3 regions of the Rahnella variigena genome follow, and region 1 is predicted to be linked to each of the others. Evidence: predicted binding sites of a transcription regulator. Region 1 holds the regulator's gene; each other region holds the start of a gene.
The links. Region 1 encodes CRP, which controls carbon source genes, mostly activating them, when cyclic AMP is high. Its sites were predicted from a motif close to ATGTGANNNNNNTCACAT; they were not measured.

Region 1 (7,846 bases):
AAGCGGCAAGATTTCCAGCCTGTCACTGTGGTTGCTGAAACATAGCCAGCGAGCGGAGCGCGTGTTGAAAAAGCGAGGAGGAATCCAAAGGAGGAAAAGCATTTTCCTCCTTTGGGCGGTTTCGGCGCAGCGCGTTAAGTGATCCCCGTACTTGAGAAACCGAAATATTCTCCGGTCTGCTTCAAGCCGCCAGTACACGGCATCCGTACTTAAGAAACCGAAATATTCTCCGATTAGCTTTAAAAAGCAGTCTGGCTGTAAGCCAGTAAAAAGGGGATTTAAAAGGGGCAATCCCCTTCACGTTCACGCCTTCCGCGTCAACCAGATCCCATGATGTGGCCTCTGCTTCCACGCCAGTGACGAAATAGTATGCATCACGCTGAGATGTGAAATCACACGCCGCAGATGGCGTTCCATCTCGGTCAGGGGCATATCAGGATGCAGTTCCGGTGCATTGATCAGCGTGTTCTCATTGCCCGGCCCGTCATAAAGCAGTCGCTGCTGACAACTTTGCAACGCAATTTCACAGGTCTGTAAATACTCCGTCGCCAGTTTCTCCGGCAGCATGTAATGCTCGCGGGCGAGAATGGTCATTGCGTTGATGTGCTCGACAATGAACTGGCTGTGCGTCACCCACAGGCGCATATCCGCCAGATAATGCGAGTTAAAGCCGGGCTCCTGCATCGCCTGATTCAGTGACGTGAAAAGCTTGTTGTGCGCCTGATTGACCTGCATGCGGGTGTAAGCAAGCTTCGAGGTATCCGGATTTTCCTCAAGCAGTAAGCGGATAGCATCCTGATAGGTTTCCAGCGCCTGGTGCGCGTTCTGACGCAGTAATCCGCTCTGCCATTGCGGCCACAGCCAGATGGTGCCGCCGAACGCCAGCGCGCAGCCGATCAGCGTATCCACCAGCCGCGGTACCAGAAAATGCACGCCGTTCATCGCCAGCAGTTGCAGGGTATATACCGCCGTCACGGTCATGCCGACCATCGCCAGCCCGTAGTTTTTACGCAGCACCGTATACGACACCAGCGTGACGATCAGCATACACATCAGCGTGATGCCTTCGGGTAATTCCAGCTTCAGCAAACCGGCGGCAATCAGCAATCCGGCCAGCGTGCCCAGCGCACGGTGCTGGATCCGCACGCGCGTGGCGTTATAACCGTTCTGACTCACCAGCATGATGGTCAGCAAAATCCAGTAGGGCTTGGGCAGATTAAAGAACAGCCCCAGGCTGCTGCCAATCGCCAGAATGATCCCCAGACGGGCGGCATTGCGCAGGGCGACAGATTTGAAGGAAAGATAGCTTTTCAGCGCCGGCCAGAAGGGTAAACGCGGCTGAGTGTTCATCAGGTCACGTTTGTACAACGGGCGCTGTGTCCGCAGCAGGCGTGCAATGCGGCTGAAGTGGTAGTAGCAAAACTGGCCGACCGGATTCTCAGGATTGCGCGCGGCGATTTTCTCCAGCGCGGCCAGCTCGTTGGCCATCGTAAACCGTTCGGATAAACGGTGATAAAGAATGTCGTCGGCGATGACCCGCAGACGGGCGGAAATCACCTGCGCATTACGGCGGATAACCGCTTCGGCGTGGCTTTCTTCCACCAGCTTCTGCACTTCTTCCGGCTGATGCAGGCTCACCGTGATGTGCTCCTGCAAATCAAGCGCGACCTGAAAACGCTGAAACAGTCTTTTATGGTGATGATGATGGCCGTGTTGCGGCAGCATGTGCAGTTGCTGATAGAGCAGGGCAATCAGGTCGATGACCTGCTGCTGGCGCGTCAGCAACGGGGGTAACGCGGTTTCAGGATCGGTGTGTTGCGTCAGCAGGCTGTATTTAGCTTCGAAGTAATCCGCGAGTTGCAGATAGAGCTGGCTGAGCGTTTCGCGCATCGGCTGTTCTTCCGATATGCGAAACCACGCCCAGTTAAATAATCCGTACCAGGCCGTACCGGCGGCGAAAAGCACCGGCGCCTGCCATATCGGGCGAACGCCGACCATACTCAGTGTAAAGATGGTCGCCACCAGCGCGCCGGGCAACAGCCGCGCATGCAACGGGCTGATTTCGCCGGTTACGCCAAGCAGTAATGCCAGCGACAACATGATGAGTGGCAGGGGAATGTGCCAGCTTTCCAGCATCACTTGCAGCAGAATGCTGCTCATGGCAAAGAGCGTTCCGCCAATTATCAGGCGTTTGAAAAAGCGTTTATGCGGAGTATCCAGGCCCGCGACGTTGCAGCAGGCAGGACAAAGAGAGAACAGCAGCCCCATTTGCAGATTGCCGAACAACCAGCAGATACCAACGGGCAGGCACAACACCAGCGTCTGGCGCAGCGCGTAGTTAACTTCCGGATGGTAAAACAGTCTTCGCCATAGCGTCATGGATAAAGCTTAGCCCATAAAAAAGGCGCGACAGTGTTCTGCCGCGCCGATTTTTAAGGGATTAACGTGTGCCGTAAACGACAATCGTTTTACCGTGTGCCGAGATCAGACTTTGATCTTCCAGCATTTTGAGAATACGTCCGACTGTTTCACGTGAACAACCGACGATTTGGCCGATTTCCTGACGGGTGATCTTGATTTGCATCCCGTCCGGATGGGTCATCGCATCAGGCTGTTTAGCCAGATTAAGCAGAGTTTGAGCGATACGCCCTGTTACGTCGAGGAAGGCCAGGTTGCCGACTTTCTCTGACGTCACTTGCAGACGGTTTGCCATCTGCGCGGAAAGACGCATCAGAATATCCGGGTTAACCTGAATCAGCTGGCGGAATTTTTTATAAGAAATTTCAGCCACTTCACAGGCAGTTTTTGCACGAACCCACGCACTACGTTCCTGACCTTCTTCGAAGAGTCCCAGCTCGCCGATGAAGTCACCTTGGTTAAGGTAGGACAGTATCATTTCTTTGCCTTCTTCATCCTTGATAAGGACAGCAACTGACCCTTTCACGATGTAGTAAAGCGTTTCGGCTTTTTCACCCTGGTGAATCAGCGTACTTTTAGAAGGATACTTATGTATATGACAGTGAGACAGGAACCATTCGAGAGTCGGGTCTGTTTGTGGCTTGCCGAGAACCATTTGCTATTATCCTCTGTTGTTATCGCTGCCCAAAATCACAGGGCTCAGAGTTCCCTGTATGGCACTTCAAAATCAAAAGCGCCCTTTCAGCATATAACTCCCCAGAAATGCTGCAAGCGGGTGTCGGAGTGAAACAGCCTGATTATTGCCGTTATCACCGTGGGTTCTGTTCTTAAACCGCGAAAACCGTCACCGCAATTCACTGGAAAGTATGTTTCGGCTTTGTTTGTAGCACAGGTTTGCAATGCTGTCTTCTGTTGTCTCGCTTCAGCATGATGGCGATCGGGTTACGTTGCCAGATTTTAGGTGAAAGGGTACTCTGGGAGCGGAATTCGACGAGTTTATTCACCGGGAGAATAGTTCATGCACGCACGCGTAAAATGGGTAGAAGGGCTGACGTTTTTAGGCGAGTCAGCGTCAGGCCACCAGATTTCTATGGATGGTAATGCGGGCGATAAAGCACCCAGCCCGATGGAAATGCTGCTGATGTCCGCAGGCGGTTGCAGCGCGATTGATGTGGTGTCTATTTTGCAAAAAGGCCGTAACGACGTGCGTGATTGTGAAGTCAAGCTGACCTCACAACGCCGCGAAGAAGCGCCGCGCCTGTTCACGCACATCAATCTGCATTTTATCGTCACCGGTAAAGATCTCACCGATAAGATTGTTGAACGTGCCGTCAGCCTGTCTGCGGAAAAGTATTGCTCGGTGTCCCTGATGCTCGGCAAAGCGGCGACCATCACGCACAGCTTTGAAGTGATCAGCGTCGAATAAGTTACGACCAGTCATACGCGTGGCACTGGCTGCGCAATAAATCCAAAAATCGCCGCGCGGCAAACGTCAGCGGCGATTTTTGCGAGTAAAGCACACAGTATTCTGCCTGCGGCAGGGTATCGATATTGAGCATACTCAGCCTGTCTTCCAGCCCGAACGGCGCTTTCATCGCCCGCGCCACAATGGTCAGATAATCAGACTGCAACACCATATTTAGCCCGCACACCACCGAATCTGTATGCACCGGCATTTCCGCTGCCGGCTGATGAAATCCTCCCATCGATAACCTGATTTGCTGGTAATACCCCATATCCGTTTCGGGCAACAGCCAGCGCGCATCTTGTAATTCTTCGAAGGTCGTGGCGCCCGCCAGCGGATGTCCACGCCGGGCGATAACGCAGAAAGGTGCGCTGAACAGTGGCTCACGTACCAGATCTTCCAGCGGAAATCCCGGCCCGGCGGTACCGACCGCGAAATCCAGTTTCCCTTCGCGCAGTGCAGGTAATAACGTGGAAAGTTGCCCTTCTTTGATCAGCAGTTTGGACTGCGGAAACTGCGTCTTAAATTCTCCTGCCAGTCCGGGAAAAACCGTCAGCGCCAGCAGCGATGAAAATCCAATGGCGACGGAGCCCTGCGAATATTGTTCGATCTGGCGAATTTCATCGGCGGCGCGCTCAAGCTCTTCGAGGATAAATTGCATACGCTGTGCAAATGCCCGCCCCGTTTCGGTCAGCGTCATCCCCTGATTGCCACGCACGATCAGCTGCGTATCGAGCGTTTGTTCCAGTTCACGCAATGTTCTGCTGACCGCCGGTTGTGACTGATTCAACGCCCGCGCCGCGCCGCGAATACTGCCGCTGCGGATAACCTGCTGGAAAACCTTCAGTTGCTGTAATTTCGGCAAATAGCGCATCACGATCCCTATCAGTAAAAAGCATCACCCGCCCAAAAATTGCATCTTATGGTCACGCTGTAAAGCTGATAGCGTCAGGATCGCGAAAAATAATATGTTGTTATTCAGTTGATTACGTGATGCATGTCGCATTTTACGATTCATCCGGCAGTGAGAAAATCTGACGTGGTGATAACAAAAAGGGATATCCGCTATGAAAAGTCGTTCCCTGATGATCTTCCTGCTATTTGTCGGTTATGCCGTGGTGTATATCGATAAAACAGTGATGGGTTTTGCGCTGCTGCCCATCGAGCGCGAATTTAATCTGCAACCTGAACAGCTGGGGTATATCACCGGTATTTTCTTCCTGGCCTATTCGCTGTTTCAGATCCCCGCGGGCTGGCTGAATGACCGGTTCGGCTACAAAAAAGTGCTCGGTATGTCGCTGTTCTTGCTGGGCGGCTTCGCGCTGTGTTTCGGAACGCTGGGCCTCAGCCTGGGATTACTGGTCACGTTCCGGTTTCTCTCCGGCGTCGGCCATTCCGGCTATCCTGCGTCCTGCGCCAAAGCGGTAGTGTCTAATTTCGCAGTTGAGAAGCGAACCTTTGCGCAGTCGATTTTGCTGTCTTCCGCCGGACTGGCGATGACTGCCGGACCGCTGATTGCGGTTTACAGCCTGGATCATCTTGGCTGGCGCGGATCGTTCTCCATTCTCGGATTGCTGGCTTTTGCCATCGCCGTAGCGATTGTGATTTTTGTGCCCAATCCGCCGGAAGCACAAGCCCGTACCGGCGCGAAAACTGGTTATCGGGAGTTGCTGAAAAACCCGATTGTCCTGCTGCTGTTTGTCTCAATTTTCTGCATCAACATTCCGTCTTACGGCCTGATGGCGTGGTTGCCAAAATATCTCGTCCAGCAGCGCGGTATGTCACTCGACGTGTCAGGCATGGTGGTCGCGACCGGCGGGCTGGGTATCTGGATTTCTTCACTGGCAACCGGCTGGCTGGTCGGACGCTATATGCAGGGCAAAGAGCCGAAAGTGATTTTCTGCTGCGCACTGCTCAGTGCGTTGTGTATCTGGCTGGTGTTTACGTCGGCATCGGCGGTTACGGCCGGGTTGTTCCTGTTCCTCGGCTACGTTTTCCTGATGGCGTCCTTTGTGACCGTCTTTACGCTGCCGATGAAACGCCTGCCTTCTGACGTCATGGGCGCGGCGATGGGGATCATTAATACCGGCGGGACTCTCGGCGGATTTGTGGCGCCGATTGCGATGGGATATCTCATCACCGCCAGCCACGGTTACCTTTCTACGTTTGTATTTCTGGCGCTGGCGATGGTGGTGGCCGGTCTGGCTATCCTGCCGCTGGCAATAAAACCTCGTGCGCCAATGCGCGATGTGGCTTAACTGAGGAGAAGAGTGGTGACTTTTAATTTCGAAGCAATGCTGGCTGAAGTCAAAGCGGACGTCCTGCGCTGGCGCAGACATATTCATGCCCATCCTGAACTCTCTTTTCAGGAGCATAAAACGGCGGCATACATTACTCAGCAGCTGGAAAGTTTCGGCGGTCTGACCCTGACACATCTGACGCCCAACAGCGTGATTGCCGATCTGAAAGGGGCGCATCCGGGGCCGGTATATGCGCTGCGGGCGGATATTGATGCCCTGCCGATTCAGGAAGAGAACGATGAACCTTTCTGCTCAACGGTCCCCGGCGTGATGCACGCCTGTGGTCATGATGCTCACACCGCAATGTTGCTGGGTGCGGCAAAAGTGCTGACTCAATGTCAGTCTGAGTTGCATGGTTCTGTGCGGTTTATCTTCCAGCATGCTGAAGAAGTGCCACCGGGCGGGGCGCAGGAACTGGTGGATTTAGGCGTGCTGGATGGCGTTGAGAAAATCTTCGGCCTTCACGTGATGCCTAATTCTCCGACCGGTGAAGTGGGGCTGAAAGAGGGGGTATTCTGTGCCTCAACGGATAATTTCGACATCACCATTACCGGCAAAGGCGGCCACGGTTCTATGCCGCATTTGTGTATCGATCCGGTGGTGATCGGCGCGGAAGTCGTCACCGCACTGCAAAACGTTGTGGCGCGCCGTATTGATCCGCTTCAGGTGCCGGTGCTGACTATCGCAACCTTCCAGACGGGCGAAAGTTATAACGTGATCCCGGAGCGGGTGAAGCTCGCCGGAACGCTGCGGACGCATCACAGCAACGTGCGCGAACAGGTGCCGCAGGTGATGGAGCAGATCATTTCCGGAATTACTGCAGCGCATGGCGCAACATACGAACTGCGCTGGACACGCGGCTATGTGAACGGTCACAACCATCCTGAGGCCTGTGCGATAGCGCGTCAGGTGATTGAAAAAACGCTGGGACCGCAGGCGCTGCGCGAAGTTACTCAGCCGCTGTTTGGCGGAGAGGATTTCTCTTCCTACCAGCAAAAAGTGCCGGGGTGTTTTCTGTTTATTGGCAGCGGGAATGAAAAAATTGGCGCGACTTACGGCGTACATAATCCGCGTTTTCGTCTCGATGAAGAGGCGTTACAGACTGGCGTCGCGCTGCATGTCGGGTTTATCCTTCAGTTGCTGATGAACGACGCCTGAGTCCGTTACTCGATCTTTTTCCCTTCCATCAGGCGCTGCACCAGCGGCGCCATAATCAGTTCCATCGCCAGCCCCATTTTTCCACCCGGCACCACCAGCGTTTTGATGTGCGAGATAAACGAACCCTGCAACATCGCCAGCAGATACGGGAAATCAATGTCATCCAGCCCCTGGAAGTGGATCACCACAAAGCTTTCATCCAGTGAAGGAATGGCTTTAGCGGCAAAAGGGTTGGAAGTATCGATTGTCGGTACGCGCTGGAAGTTGATGTGCGTGCGCGAGAACTGCGGCGTAATGTAACTGATGTAGTCATCCATCGAACGCACTACAGAATCCATCACTGCTTCGCGGGAATGTCCGCGCTCGCCGGTATCGCGCACCAGTTTCTGAATCCATTCAAGGTTAACGATGGGCACCACGCCGACCAGTAAATCAACCTGCGCGGCAACGTCAATTTTGTCTGCGACAACGCCGCCGTGCAGGCCTTCGTAGAACAAAATGTCAG
Region 2 (7,846 bases), 4.2 Mb from region 1:
GCTGGGTCGATAAGAGCGGTTTGCTGGATACGCTGGAACAAAATGGCGCGGGTTGCATTGCCTTTACGCCGCTGGCGCAGGGCTTGCTGACCGGTAAATACCTCAACGGTATTCCGGACGGTTCGCGGATGCAGGTGGAAGGGAATAAAGTGCGCGGGCTGAATGCCAGGATGCTGTCTGAGGAAAACCTGAACAGCCTGCGGTTGCTCAATGAAATGGCGCAACAGCGCGGACAGACGATGGCGCAGATGGCGCTGAGCTGGCTGCTGAAAGACAACCGCGTGACGTCAGTGCTGATTGGTGCCAGCCGTCCTGAACAACTGGATGAAAACGTCAAGGCGCTGGACAATCTGCGTTTCACCGCAGAAGAACTGGCAGCGATTGATAAACATGTGGCGGATGGTGAATTGAATCTGTGGCAGGCGTCATCAGATAAGTAAATATTCAAAGTAAAACAGGCGGATATCCTGAAAAGGATCCGCTTTTTTTTAGCTCATCAGCTCTAAACGTCGTGCTGTTTCGTAATGCTCGACCCAGTACTGATTATCCAGTGATGAAATCGTGACGCCTTCAATTTTCGAGGCATGAATAAACTGATGATCCCCGACATACACGCCGACATGACGATCCCCCGGCGACGTTTTGAAAAAAACTAAATCTCCCGGTTTCAGGCTATTTTTACTCACTTTTCTGCCGTTCCTGATTTGCTGAAACGTGGTTCTCGGCAGGCGTTTTTGCAGGGAATCCCGGAAGAGATGTTGCATCAGCGCCGAACAATCGATGCCTTTGTGTGTGGTTCCACCCCAGCGATAATGCGTCCCTTTCCAGCGCGGATATTCAGCCAGCAGCGCACTTTTAATATTTTCTGAATTGCCGGTGTTGACCGCAGTGATGGTGGATCCCTTTCCATCAAAAAGCTCGCTATGGAAAAATTTATAGGTATCCATAGACTCAAACTCTTCAGGCATATCAAAAGCAAAGGAATGGGTGCTGAATAAACCGGCTACAAGAAGCAGTAAGGCAGAAACAAGAGATTTAATACGGAACATGCGTGGATTCTTTCGTTAAAAAATAATGCTCTTCCTTACGTGGGAACCGGCTCTCGGGGCGGGTGACTCGTCTCTGAGTGCGCAAATAATAACCAGATAAAGTGAAATAATCTGGCTATTTTCTGTCCAGTTTTGGACTGGGGATTTTTTCTCAGTGAAACCAGCCCCTTCGGTGAAAGGGGCTGTTACGGGGATTATGAAAAGAACTTCGCCAGCACAAATAATCCGACAGAAACGTTGATTGCACCACCGATGCGGGTAGCGATTTGCGCGAAAGGCATCAGCGTCATACGGTTACCGGAAGTCAGAATAGCCACGTCGCCGGTGCCGCCCTGCCCGCTCTGGCAGCAGGAAACAATTGCCACATCAATCGGATGCATACCGATTTTCTTGCCGACATAAAAACCGGTGCCGACCAGCGCCAGCACGGTGGTCACGATCACGAGGAGGTTTTGCAGGGTAAAAGCGTTGATCAGTTCCTGCCACGGCGTGATCGCCACGCCCACCGCGAACAGCACCGGATAGGTCACTGCAGTGCGGAAGAATTTATACACCGTCATCGAGCCGTGCTGAATGGTCGGTGAAACGCCATTTGCCAGTTTTACCAGTACTGCCGCGAATAACATGCCGACCGGCGCGGGCAGGCCGATCCACTTCTGACCGAGCATCCCGACCATGTAAAGCAGGATCGCCAGCAGCGCGCCACAGGCCAGCGCATTCACGCCCGGATTTCCTTCGAATTTGTCAGTACCGCTGCCCAGCTCACCTTTTTTCGACGGCATCAGCTGCCCCTCACCGGTCAGATGCGGATAACGTTTCCCCAGCTGATTCAGCACGCCCGCCAGCACAATTGCCGTCAGACCGCCCAGCATCACGATCGGCAGAATACGCCCCAGCGCCACACCTTGTTCCATGTGCAAAATCGTCGCATAACCCATCGACAGCGGGATCGCACCTTCACCTACGCCACCGGCCATGATCGGCAGGATCAGGAAAAAGAAGGTTTGCATTGGCGGTAAACCTAACACCGTGCCCATCGCCATTCCGGCAATCATGCCCACCACTTCACCGCATAACATCGGCACAAAAATGCGCATAAAGCCCTGGATCAGCACCTGGCGGTTCATGCTCATGATACTGCCGACGATAATGCAGCAGATGTAGAGATACAGAATATTGGTGGATTTATAGAATTTGACCGTGGAATCCACCACGACGTCCGGCAGTAACCCGTAATGCACCATCGCCGAAGGAATAAAGGTGGCGCAAATCGCCGCCGCGCCGAGTTTGCCGACGACGGGTAAGCGTTTGCCGAATTCGCCACAGGCAAAACCGAAGAAGGCCAGCGTGGCAACCATCACCACAATGTCGCTGGGTAATTTGCCGTTCAGGCAGTCGAGCAGGATCAGCACACCGGCCAGCAGGAAAAAAGGCAGCGGGATAATGCCTATATTGTAGTTTTCTAGAATGTGCCACCATTTTTGCCTGGCCGAGAGGCCGGAGGTTTTCTTTTCTTTGACTGCGATGTAGGAATCGTCGGTTGTGCTCATGGCATTGCCTCTTTCTTATAAATACTTTTCTTATTGATGTTCTGAGGATAAGAAAACAGCAGGTCAGCCGGATGTGAGTTTGTTCAAATTAAAACCGCAGGGATTAAGGTTATTATGGTGTTTATGGAGTTAATGTTATTTGATTTATAAGGATTATCAGATTTGTAGTAAAAAGCCCTATTACCCTTGTAATCACTGAGTGAATTCATCACTATTTATATTGCCTGTTCACAACTCTGTCTTTGTCCGATTACCGCCCTTACTGCCCCGTGGTACGCTTATTCAATGTGTATCTTTACGTTAATCTTGCAGCAGGCCGTATGAAACTCCGCATGCCTTTTCAGGTAAAACTCTTTTTATCTCTGGTGGTATTTTCCTGCCTGTTGCTGGCACTGCTGGGTGCTATTTTATTTCATATCATCGATCGTCAGTTGCATCACGACCTCGGCCAGCGCGCACGGGTTCAGGCCAGTGAAATCGCGCTGATGCCGGGACTGGCGCAGAAGGTTAAGGCGCGGGATACCACCGGGATCGCACGACTTATCCAGCCTTTACGCGATAAAAGCGATGCCAGTTATATCGTCATCGGCGATAACCGCGAGCTGCATCTTTATCATTCACAATCACCGGAGCGGATCGACCTGCCGATGATTGGCGGTGATAACGCAGAGGTGCTGGCGGGGAAAACCATTATTTCCGTCCGGCAAGGCGGCATAGGTGTTTCATTGCGCAGTAAAGCGCCGATCCTGGATGAGAATAATCGGGTCATTGGTATTGTCTCCGTCGGCTACCTCACTTCTTATATTGATAATATTAACGGCCATCGTCTGGCGCAGGCCGGTTTATACGGTTTGCTTCTTTTATTACTGCTGTTTATTTTTTCGTGGATGTTTACCCGCAACGTTAAAAAACAGATGTTCTGGCTGGAACCCAAAGATATCGCGCTGCTGGTTCGCCAGCAAAAAGCCTTGCTGGAAGCCATGTACGAAGGCGTATTCGCAGTTAATGCCCAAAAACAGCTGATTTCCATTAACCGCGCCGCACGCGAGTTGCTTGATATCCATCAGCCTGAAAATGAACTGCTGGGTAAACCACTTAATGAGGTGCTGGAGACACCGCCCACCTTCTTCACGCAAAGCGGTATCAGTGAAAATAACAGCCAGCATGATCAGATTACGGTGCTCAATCAGAGACAGGTGATCGTCAACCGCGTCCCGATAGAACTGGAACCGGGTAAAGAAAGCGGCTGGGTGTTCAGTTTCCGCGATAAAAACGACATAAATACGCTGAGCAGCCAGCTGAGTCAGGTGAAACGCTACGCGGACAATCTGCGCATCATGCGCCACGAACAGCTGAACTGGACCGCGACACTGGCGGGTTTGCTGCAAATGCAGCGTTACGACGATGCGATGCACTATATTCAGGCGCAGTCGGAAGGTGCGCAGGCGGTGCTGGATTTTGTCTCGGCGCGCTTCACTTCGCCTGCACTTTGCGGCCTGCTGCTGGGGAAATACGTCAGTGCGCGCGAAAAAGGCGTTGAACTCAGTTTCGATCCCGCCTGCCAGCTCACCCGCATTCCGGCGGCTATCACTGAAACCGAGCTGATGTCGGTGGTCGGTAATCTGCTGGATAACGCCGTGGATGCCACCCTCAACGCGCTCACGCCTTCTGTGCCGGTCGAACTGTATATTTCAGACAGGAATCAGGAGCTGCTGATTGAAGTCGCCGATCAGGGCAGCGGCGTGGATGATGCCCTGAAACCGCGTCTGTTTGAACAGGGCGTGACAAGCAAGCCCTCAGGCGACCACGACACGACCGGCGCGGAACATGGTATCGGGCTTTATCTGGTGGCCGGATATGTCCGTCAGGCCGGTGGCAGCATCGAAATCTCAGACAACACGCCGCAAGGTACGATATTTTCAGTCTTTATCCCGTACCCGGCTGAGGCTTTAACAGGAACGTATCATGAATAACAGCAGCGCTCTCGATGTCGTGATTGTGGAAGACGAGCCGCATCTGGCCGGTCTGCACCGCGATTTTATCGAGCAAAATTTCAATCTGCGTGTCGTGGGCATCGCCGCCACGCTGGAACAGGCGCGCTCGTTGTTGCGCCTGCATGAGCCACGGCTGATTTTGCTCGATAACTATTTACCGGACGGCCAGGGTGTAGATTTAATCGACAGCCCGCTGCTGAAAAGTTTCGACTGTTCGGTGATTTTCATTACCGCTGCCAGCGATATGCAAACCTGTAGTCAGGCGATGCGGAGCGGCGCGTTCGATTACATTATCAAACCGGTGTCTTTCCACCGGCTGCAAAGTTCACTGGAACGTTTTATGCAACTGGTGCAAACGCTGCGTAGTGTGAAAGTCGTCGATCAGCGGGCTCTGGATAAGTTGTTCAATCTGCCCGCCAGCGATACACCGGCAGCCCCTTCTGCCAAAGGGATCGAGCCCAATACGCTCGAACTGGTTCAGCGCGCATTTAACGCGAAACCGGACGTCAGCTGGTCGGTTGAAGAAGTCGTTGAGGAAGTCGGGATCAGCAAAACGACAGGCCGCCGATATCTGGAATATTGCGTGGAAATTGGCTTTATCGGCGTCGAGATGCAGTACGGAAATATCGGCCATCCCCGGCGCCTGTACCGGAAAATAGCCATCACAAAAAATTCTGAGGCCTGAGGCTGAATTTCCTCTTTTTTCTGTGACGAATTTCACGTTCATCGCCGGTGTCAGCACCGGCAAATTACGCCCTCTGCCCGCCGAATCCTGCCATTATATCAACTCAATTTCCTCTTTCAGACAACCGGTAAATTCACCGGTAATCACCCTCCCTGAAATCACTATTTACACCTGTAAAGTCTGCGCAAAAAATTCGCATTTCCCGGTTAAATTCCCTGCAATTATTAATGATAAAAAATCGACAACAAGATCATAAAATAAAACAATTAAAAACAATCACTTAAATATATATTCTGAATAATATACTTAATTTAAATGCAGCGAAAAACCGCCCGCTATGAAGCCCTGAAAATTGTCATTAAATGTCAGCGGATCCAGACAAAATTAGACAAGCCCGATACACACAAATACGTAACCCGAAACACAATCACGAATATTCTTCAGAAACATTGAGACTTGTCTCAGAATTTCGATGTGTTAGGGTATAAAGCGTTCACTATTTTGTTACAGGCAAAATCTTATACGGTCCAACACAAAAACTAGACATCGAGCCGATACGGCTATTTATATCCAAGGAATGCACATTGCATGGCAATTAAAATCGAAGTAAAGAATCTTTATAAGGTATTTGGCGAAAACCCGGATCGCGCTTTCAAGATGATTGATGCAGGCAAGGGTAAAGAAGAAATTTTTGAGAAAACCGGTCTTTCACTTGGCGTTAAGAATGCCAGTCTGGCCATTGAAGAAGGCGAGATTTTCGTCATCATGGGGTTATCCGGTTCCGGTAAATCCACCATGGTACGCCTTCTCAATCGTCTGATAGAGCCCACCCGTGGCGAAGTCCTGATCGACGGCGAAGATATCGCCAAAATCTCAGAAGCAAAATTGCGCCAGGTGCGCCGTAGTAAAATCAGTATGGTCTTTCAGTCCTTTGCGCTGATGCCACACCTGACCGTGTTGAATAACACCGCGTTTGGTATGGAACTGGCCGGTGTGCCGGTCGAAGAGCGCAATGCCAAAGCGATTGACGCCCTGCGTCAGGTCGGGCTGGAAAACTATGCCAACTCTTATCCTGATGAACTGTCGGGCGGTATGCGCCAGCGTGTCGGTTTAGCCCGCGCCATGGCCAATAATCCCGACATTCTGCTGATGGATGAAGCCTTCTCGGCACTCGATCCGTTAATTCGTACTGAAATGCAGGATGAGCTGGTGAAGCTTCAGGCTCAGCATCAGCGCACCATTGTGTTTATTTCTCATGATCTCGACGAAGCCATGCGCATCGGCGACCGCATCGCCATTATGCAGGGCGGCGAAGTGGTGCAGGTCGGCACGCCGGAAGACATTCTTAATAATCCGGCCAACGACTATGTGCGCACCTTCTTCCGCGGTGTCGATATCAGTCAGGTCTTCAGTGCCAAAGACATTGCCCGCCGTCGTGGCACACTTATTCGTAAAACCCCCGGTTTTGGTCCCCGTGCCGCCCTTAAGCTGCTTGAAGACGAAGACCGTGAATATGGTTATGTGCTTGAACGTGGACAGAAATTCATCGGCGTGGTGTCGATTGAATCCCTGAAAACTGCGCTTAAAGCCAATCAGTCGCTGGAAAGCGCCCTGCTGGAATCTCCGGCAGCCGTGCAGGCAGACATGCCGCTCAGCGAACTGATTTCTCATGTCGCCGCCGCGCCTTGTGCCGTACCGGTGATCAATGAGGACAATAACTATATCGGCATTATTTCCAAAGCCATGCTGCTTCAGGCTCTGGACAAAGAAGGGGGTAACGAATGAGCACTTCAACCGTAACGAACACGATGACACAGCACGCACAGGCCGCTCAGGCACAGGCTCTCGATCCGTCCGTCGATCCGTGGAGTGCCGATAACGCCAGTGGCGGTATTGCACCACAAGCTGACGCCGCGACGAGTGCAGCGCCAGCCGATGCGGGCAGCAGTGATCCGTGGGGCGGTGGCAGCGATGCCGCGACCAGCGCACCGGATGCCACCCATCATGCCGCCGCGCAGGCCAACGACTGGCTGAGCGTCGCACCTGAACAGCATCAGCATTTTAATATTCTCGATCCGTTTCACAGCACGCTGATCCCGCTCGACCGCTGGGTCACTGAGGGGATCGACTGGCTGGTCGGTAACTTCCGCCCTGTCTTCCAGGGGATCCGCGTCCCGGTCGATTTCGTGCTGAGCGGTTTCCAGCACGGTCTGGAATCTCTGCCCGCTCCGATTGCGATCCTGGTCTTTGCCCTGCTTGCGTGGCAGATGGCCGGTTTGGGTATGGGTGCAGCCACGCTGGTTTCGCTGGTGCTGATCGGTGCGATCGGTGCCTGGTCACAGGCAATGGTGACGCTGGCGCTGGTTCTGACCTCGCTGTTCTTCTGTATCCTGATAGGTTTACCGCTTGGAATATGGCTGGCGCGCAGCCAGAAGGCGGCCAAGATTATCAGGCCGTTACTGGATGCCATGCAGACCACACCAGCGTTCGTTTATCTGGTGCCGATCGTCATGCTGTTTGGTATCGGTAACGTACCAGGCGTCGTGGTGACGATTATCTTTGCCTTGC
Region 3 (7,846 bases), 3.4 Mb from region 1:
ATAGCTGTCGGCCAGCACGTTTTCCAGCTTCATATCTTTATCAAAGCCAAACAGCCCCTGATAGAAAGATTTGGCCACCGCCTGCGACAAGGTGTCGTTGGCGTCATAAGGATCAAGCGAGGTGAAGTTAGAACCTACCGCGACAACCACGTCTTTTGCCGCCCAGGCAGACGCCGATGCCAGCGAACCGAAAACAGCGGCAGCGAGTACGGCCTGACGGACTACGTTCTTACCTTTATGTTTATGCTGATTCATATCAGTTCCTTTCCTGTCTTACCCGTTAAAAAGTGGCTCAAGATGAGCCACCATAAAAATTAGTAAACACCTGCAATGGCGTGCCGGGCAACAAAATGCCCTTCCGCCACCTGAACCAGCGGTGCGACAACCGGCTCATCATTAAGCGCACGAATCGGACTGGGAATTTCATCCACCAGCAGCGCCTGATCTTTGCGCTTATGACCCGGATCGGCCACCGGCACCGCCGCCATCAGTTTGCGGGTATACGGATGCTGCGGATTTTCAAACACCGCGCGGCGCGAGCCGATTTCCACAATCTGACCGAGATACATCACGGCAACGCGATGACTGATGCGTTCCACCACCGCCATATCGTGTGAAATAAACAAAAATGCCAGCCCGAACTCTTTCTGCAAATCCATCAGCAGATTGACGATTTGCGCGCGGATCGACACATCCAGCGCCGACACCGACTCGTCAGCAATCACCACTTTGGGATTGAGCGCCAGTGCACGGGCGATACAAATTCGCTGCCGCTGACCGCCGGAAAATTCGTGAGGATAGCGCTGCGCATGTTCCGGCAGCAGCCCGACTTTCTCCAGCAACCACGCGACGCGCGCTTCCGCCTCTGCGCCCTTTGCCAGGTTATGCACCAGCAACGGCTCCATAATCGAATACCCGACCGTCAGACGCGGGTCGAGCGACGCATAAGGATCCTGAAAGATAAACTGAATATCACGCCGCAGATGTTGCAGTGCGCTGCCGCTGATATCCGTCAGCGTCTTGCCATCAAAGGTGATGGTTCCGCCCTGACTTTTCACCAGTTTGAGCAACGAACGGCCGGTGGTGGATTTTCCGCAACCGGATTCGCCCACCAGCGCCAGCGTTTCGCCGGGATGTAAATCAAAACTGACTTTTTCAACCGCATGCACACGACGCGTCACGCGGTTGAAAATACCGCTGCGCAGGTCGAAACGGGTCACCAGATCACGCACCTGCAATATCGGCGGCACGCCGGGTGTCAGGGTGTTTTGAATCAGTTCGGGATCGCTTTCCTGCTGGTCGGGTGCAGGGAAGCGGGCGGGCAGTGGTTTACCGGCCATAGATCCGAGCTTCGGCACGGCCGCCAGTAACGTCTGCGTGTAGGGCTGTTGCGGTGTACGAAATATCGCGCCCGCGTCACCGGTTTCCACGCTGTTACCCTGATGCATGACCAGAACGCGATCGGCGATTTCCGCCACCACGCCCATATCGTGGGTGATGAAAATCACGCCCATGTGCATCTCTTTTTGCAGCACACGGATCAGCTGTAAAATCTGCGCCTGAATGGTCACATCCAGCGCTGTGGTCGGTTCGTCGGCAATCAGTAACGCGGGTTTGCACGACAGCGCCATCGCGATCATCACCCGCTGGCGCATACCGCCGGAAAGCTGATGCGGATAGCTGTCGAGAATATTTTTGGCTTCAGGAATACGCACCAGATCCAGCATGCGTAAGGCTTCGGCACGGGCGGCGCGGTGATCTTTATTCTGATGCAGACGGATAGACTCAGCAATTTGCTCACCTACCGGAAATACCGGATTGAGTGAGGTCATCGGTTCCTGAAATATCATCGCCATGTCCGCACCGCGCAGGCTGCGCATGGCGGGTTGCGTTGCTGCCATCAGATCAACGACTTCACCGTTACGACGGCGAAATTGCATTTCACCCTGGGTGATCTGCCCGCCGCCCTGCTCCACCAGACGCATCAGCGCCAGCGAGGCAACGGATTTACCTGAGCCGGATTCACCGACTATCGCCAGCGTTTCGCCGCGCTTCACGTGAAAACTGAGCTGATTCACCGCCGGGATGATTTGCCCTTCATGCGCGAACTGCACGCTGAGCTGGCTGACCGCCAGAACGTGGTCGGGAGGCAGAGTCTGGGAATGGGTCATGAGCGGTAAATACTGACGACAGGTGCTTCGCCCACGCGGGCAAAGCCGCGATACATACCTTCACTGTTGAAAGGCAGTTCCACGTTGCCAAATTTATCGACGGCGATCATCCCGCCGCTCCCGCCCAGTGGCAGCAATTTTTCCTGCACCACTTTGTGTGTCGCTTCTGCCAGCGTTAAACCGGCGTATTCCATCAGCGCCGCCACGTCGTAAGCAGCGACGGTACGCATAAACACTTCACCTGTGCCGGTGCTGGAAATCGCCACCGTATTGTTGCTGGCGTAACAACCGGCGCCAATAATCGGCGAATCACCGACGCGTCCGGCCTGTTTGTTAGTCATTCCGCCGGTCGATGTTGCCGCCGCCAGATTACCGAGTTCATCTATCGCCACCGCGCCTACGGTGCCAAATTTACGTTCCGGATCAATCGGGTCGCCTGAAGCATTCAGAGTCGCCCCGTCGTGATCGAGCATTACGCCGGTATCCGCGGCGATGGCGCGCTGCAACTGGTCATAACGTTCCTGAGTGAAGAAATACGCCGGTTCCACCATTTCCTGACCGCTGGCACGGGCAAAATCTTCTGCGCCTGCACCGGTGAACAGGACGTGCGGGCTGTTTTCCAGCACCTTACGGGCGGTCATAACAGGATTGCGGATATGGCTGACGCCGCAAATCGCACCGGCATCCAGCGTGCGGCCATCCATAATGCAGGCATCTAATTCATGCGTACCCTGATGGGTAAATACCGCACCTTTACCGGCATTAAATAACGGGCATTCTTCCAGCAGGCGCACAGCTTCAGTTACGGCGTCCAGTGCGCTGCCCCCCGCGGCCAGAATCGCCTGCCCGGCACTGACAATCCTTTCCAGTTCGGCCAGGTAAAGTTGTTCTTTTTCGGCGCTCATTGCCGCACGGGTTATTGCCCCGGCACCACCATGAATAGCGATGACCGGACGCTTCTTGTTCGAAACGGAAGCCGCTGAATTATCAGTAGAAGAACTCATTAGCACTGCACCTTTCGATGTTGTATTTATGTATGGAAGATGTTGACCTGTTTTTTGACTATATTTAGCCCGCTACAGTATGTAAAGCAGAAATGCATCGCCACCAAAATGGCGCTAATTGCTTAGATTGTTTAGGAAAAACAAATGCTGCAATTGAATATACATGCGGGACAAATCACCAGAGAACAGCAATAATAAACGTCCTAATCGCGGCAAAAGCACCTCTGGATAAGCTTACCGCGACTTTTTATTTTCTCTTTTTAGGAAATCAGTTTATGGAAACTGTTTATAACCGCCCGCGTCTTAATGTGATTTCGTGGCTAAGTTACTTTTTTACAGGGGGACTCGTCTCCACTCTGGGTATTGTTATCGGGCCAGTCGCGACGGCTTTTAATAAAGATCCGGCCTTTATCGGCCTCATGTTCTCACTGATGAACATCGGTTTATTCCTGCCGATTATGATCAGTGGCATCCTGATGCGTAAGTTCGATCTGGGCAAGCAGCTGATCACCGGGTCAATTGTCACCATCCTGACCTGTATCGCGCTGTTCGTGATGCCGTCGATTACCCTGTTCGGCATCGGCGTTTTCCTGATTGGTGCGACAGCTGGCCTGATGATGTCGATTGGCAGCTATCTGGTTGTGCGTATTAATGACGACCCGAAAAAGCGTTCCGCCAACTTAATCTTCACCGACTTCTTCTTTGCGCTTTCCGGCATGACGCTGTCTCTGGTGCTCGGTTTCCTGTTCAAGCATGGCGCGAGCTGGCTGGCGATGTACGGCATCATGGGTACGCTGAGCGTGCTGATGATCCTGCTGTGTGTGGGTCAGAAATTCCCGACCGTTGCGCAGCCGGAAAAAGTGGCGAAAAGCGAGCGGGAAGCGAAAGAGCCGTGGGGCTTCGCGGCGTACGTGCTGTGTTTTGCCCTGTTCGCCTTCGTCTTCAGCGAACTGGTTTTCACCCTGTGGATGCCAAGCTGGTTGCATGAGCATTTCGGTCTGGACACTGACAAAGCGGCGATCTACATCACCACTTACTGGATGGTGAAAGCGATTGGCCTGTTCCTGAACCAGTTCACCGTGCGTTTTGTGAAACTGCGTACCTTCCTGTTTGCGTCGGCCATCGTCGGGTTAATCAGCCTGTTTGTGGTGACACACAACGAAAACACCACGCTGGTGATGATTGCGGTTGGCCTGTTCGGCTTCTGTAACTCCGGTATGTTCTCCGGCCTGATGAGCTACGGCAGCCTGCAGGTGAAAAACTCACCTCCTACGCTGACCTCTGCGCTGCTGACGACGGCTTCCGTCGGTACGCTGATTTTCGCTTCCTTCTCATCATTCATTTATCGCGAATACGGCCTGTTCTGGGCGCTGAATATCGCGACCGTATCTTACGTTCTGCTGGTGCTGGCGGTGATCATCGCCGGTGTGCGCAGTAAAGCGGAAAAAATCCACCGCGAAATGGCGGCATAACATTTACTACGCATAAATTCATGCATAAAAAAGGGAAGGCATAAAAGCCTTCCCTTTTCTTATTTAGCTGCGCCTTTAAAGCTGCGGGCAGCGCTGCAAACTGTTTAGCCAGGATGTTTCTGGCTGAGCGGCCAGACGACGCGCGCGTCCATGGCGGCGTAAAATCAATCCCTTGTCCTGCATTTCACTCAAGTCACGTCGGATCGTTTCAAGACTCACATCCAGCGATTGTGCCAGTTCGCTAACCTGTAACACTTCATGTTGTTCTACCAACTGAAGGATGGCCTGATGGCGATTTTTTTTAAGCACCGGTTATTCCTGTGTATATGACAGATATGTGACACAAATCACAAATAACGGTAACTATGATAACCGCGTTACATCCGTATTTTTGGGATCGATCTCAATTTTTCAGAAATCCCCACGAAGTTTTTACGCCTTCAGCGGTTTTTGGTTCGTCCCGATTCTCTGTCATACTATGCGCATGCCCCATTTTCCCGTCCGTCGCCGGTGAGTACGCCCGCGTGCCCGGGCTGAATCACTAAGGAATTTTGATGGAATTCAACACTGCAGGTTTGATCTCACTTCAGGAAGCGCTGGATAAAATGCGCGCTTACGTTCCGAAAAAAACAGCGCAGGATGCCGAATCTCTGCCACTGGCAAGCGCCGCTGGCCGTATTACTGCGGCGCCGGTGCTTTCCCCGATTTTTGTCCCGCCTTTTGATAACTCCGCGATGGACGGTTATGCCCTGCGCATTGAAGACCTGCACGAGGGCGCCGTCCTGCCGGTGGCGGGAAAAGCCTTTGCCGGCGCGCCTTTTCATGGCGAATGGCCTGCCGGAACCTGTATCCGCATCATGACCGGTGCGCCGGTTCCGGCCGGTGCCGACACAGTGATCATGCAGGAACAGGCAGAAGTTTCAGACGCGGGAATACGTTTCACTGCAACGGCGCAAAAAGGCCAGAATATCCGCCTGACCGGTGACGACATTAAGCAAGGCGACAGCGTTTTGCCTGCTGGCGTGCGTCTGGGTGCAGCAGAATTACCGCTGCTGGCATCCCTTGGCGTGACTGAGGTACAGGTCTGGAAGCCGCTGAAAGTCGCCGTATTTTCCACTGGTGATGAGCTGCAACCTGTCGGTACGCCTCTGCAGGAAGGCCAGATTTATGACACGAACCGGTTTGCCGTGCGTCTGATGCTCGAGCAACTCGGCTGTACGGTGCTGGATTTAGGCATTATCCGCGACGATCCGCAGGCATTGCGTAAAGCGTTTGAAGAAGCCAATGAATTTGCCGATTTGGTGATTTCCAGCGGCGGTGTTTCCGTCGGTGAGGCTGATTACACCAAACAGATGCTGGACGAACTGGGCGAAATTGGTTTCTGGAAACTGGCCATGAAACCGGGCAAACCGTTTGCTTTCGGAAAACTGAAAGACAGCTGGTTCTGCGGACTGCCGGGAAATCCGGTGTCGGCTGCACTGACGTTTTATCAGCTGGTTCAGCCATTTATCGCTCAGCTTTCCGGTCACAGTGCCTGGCAGTTCCCGCCACGTCTGAAAGCGATAGCCGTAACGCCGCTGAAAAAATCGCCGGGACGCCTCGATTTCCAGCGCGGTATTTTCAGCACCAATGCAGAAGGTCAGCTGGAAGTGCGCACTACCGGCCATCAGGGATCGCACGTCTTCAGCTCATTCAGCCAGGCTAACTGTTTTATCGTACTTGAGCGTGAACGCGACAATGTTACGGCTGGCGAAATCGTTGAAGTCGAGCCTTTTAACGCGCTGCTGCGGAGCTGAACATGGCGACTCTGCCGGAACTGACGGACGCTGAAACCATGCGCTATAACCGCCAGATAGTACTGAAAGGGTTTGATTTTGATGCGCAGGAACAGCTGAAAGCCAGCCACGCGCTGATTGTCGGGCTGGGAGGTTTAGGCTGCGCCGCCGCGCAATATCTGGCGGCGGCAGGCACCGGCACATTAACGCTGCTGGATTTCGATACGGTATCGCTCTCAAACCTGCAACGCCAGACGCTGCACACTGACGCGCGGATCGGGATGCCGAAAGTCGACTCCGCCGCCATAGCGCTGGCGGCAATCAATCCGCACATCCGCTTAAATCAGGTAAATGCTCAGGCGGATGACGATTTATTACGCGAACTGATCGCCGCCTGCGACGTGGTGGTGGATTGCACCGACAATGTCACGACGCGTAATCAGCTGAACAGTGAATGTTTCGCGCAGAAAAAACCGCTGGTCTCCGGCGCCGCTATCCGTATGGAAGGTCAGCTCAGCGTATTTACCTACCAGCCGCAGGAACCCTGCTATCGCTGCCTGAGCCGGTTATTCGGTGAAAATGCACTGACCTGCGTGGAAGCTGGCGTCATGGCCCCGCTGGTCGGCACCATCGGCAGCTTGCAGGCGATGGAAACCATCAAACTGCTGACAAAATTTGGCGAAACCCCACGAGGAAAACTGCTGATGTTCGACGCCATGACGTTGCAGTTTCGCGAAATGAAACTGATCAAAGATCCGCATTGTGAAGTGTGTGGTGATTGTTGAATCGGTAAATCCAGACACAAAAAAACCGCCTTTATCGGCGGCGGTTTTTAAATAATAAGAACCTCTAAATCATTCGAGTTGTATCAAGGCGGCAACTGAACAAATCCCCGGTCACATACATCAGTATGTGACCGGGGTGAGTAAAGGCAGCCAACGCCGAGACAACGCGAAGGATGAAGCGAATCAGGTGTTGATGCCCTGGCTACGCAGGTAATCTTCATAGTTACCAGAGAAATCAATCACACGGGTCGGTGTCATTTCCAGAATACGCGTTGCCAGTGAGCTGACGAATTCACGGTCGTGGGAAACGAAGATCAGCGTTCCTTCGTACATTTCCAGCGCCATGTTCAGTGACTCGATGGATTCCATATCAAGGTGGTTAGTTGGTTCATCCATAATCAGGATGTTTGGACGTTGCATCATCAGTTTCCCGAATAACATACGACCTTTCTCACCACCGGAAAGCACTTTCACTTTCTTCTTGATATCGTCCTGACCGAACAGCAGACGGCCTAACACACCGCGTACAGCCTGCTCATCGTCTTTCTCGGATTTCCACTGGCTCATCCAGTCGAATACGTTCAGGGTATCGTCGAATTCGTATTCGTGATCCTGCGCGTAATAACCGATTTTAGAGTT

Region 2: a site for CRP is predicted at 2,671-2,688, ahead of CKQ54_RS21140 (2-hydroxycarboxylate transporter family protein). Genes of this name have one in related genera too.
Region 3: a site for CRP is predicted at 4,983-5,000, ahead of CKQ54_RS17445 (DeoR family transcriptional regulator). Genes of this name have one in related genera too.

Annotation. Positions count from the first base shown of each region.
Region 1 covers NZ_NSDJ01000001.1:355,558-363,403, reverse strand. Annotated here, with positions in the region: gene CKQ54_RS01825 (YccS/YhfK family putative transporter) at 304-2,379, opposite strand; gene crp (cAMP-activated global transcriptional regulator CRP) at 2,441-3,073, opposite strand; gene CKQ54_RS01815 (OsmC family protein) at 3,437-3,844, shown strand; gene CKQ54_RS01810 (LysR substrate-binding domain-containing protein) at 3,846-4,757, opposite strand; gene CKQ54_RS01805 (MFS transporter) at 4,951-6,141, shown strand; gene CKQ54_RS01800 (amidohydrolase) at 6,157-7,341, shown strand; gene CKQ54_RS01795 (phosphoribulokinase) at 7,347-7,846, opposite strand, start outside.
Region 2 covers NZ_NSDJ01000001.1:4,582,468-4,590,313, forward strand. Annotated here, with positions in the region: gene mgrA (L-glyceraldehyde 3-phosphate reductase) at 1-440, shown strand, start outside; gene CKQ54_RS21135 (NlpC/P60 family protein) at 489-1,049, opposite strand; gene CKQ54_RS21140 (2-hydroxycarboxylate transporter family protein) at 1,244-2,599, opposite strand; gene CKQ54_RS21145 (ATP-binding protein) at 2,920-4,572, shown strand; gene CKQ54_RS21150 (response regulator) at 4,565-5,278, shown strand; gene proV (glycine betaine/L-proline ABC transporter ATP-binding protein ProV) at 5,867-7,063, shown strand; gene proW (glycine betaine/L-proline ABC transporter permease ProW) at 7,060-7,846, shown strand, end outside.
Region 3 covers NZ_NSDJ01000001.1:3,785,280-3,793,125, forward strand. Annotated here, with positions in the region: gene gsiB (glutathione ABC transporter substrate-binding protein GsiB) at 1-255, opposite strand, end outside; gene CKQ54_RS17430 (dipeptide ABC transporter ATP-binding protein) at 315-2,171, opposite strand; gene CKQ54_RS17435 (isoaspartyl peptidase/L-asparaginase family protein) at 2,168-3,175, opposite strand; gene tsgA (MFS transporter TsgA) at 3,451-4,647, shown strand; gene CKQ54_RS17445 (DeoR family transcriptional regulator) at 4,723-4,956, opposite strand; gene moeA (molybdopterin molybdotransferase MoeA) at 5,202-6,443, shown strand; gene moeB (molybdopterin-synthase adenylyltransferase MoeB) at 6,446-7,207, shown strand; gene CKQ54_RS17460 (ABC-F family ATPase) at 7,391-7,846, opposite strand, start outside.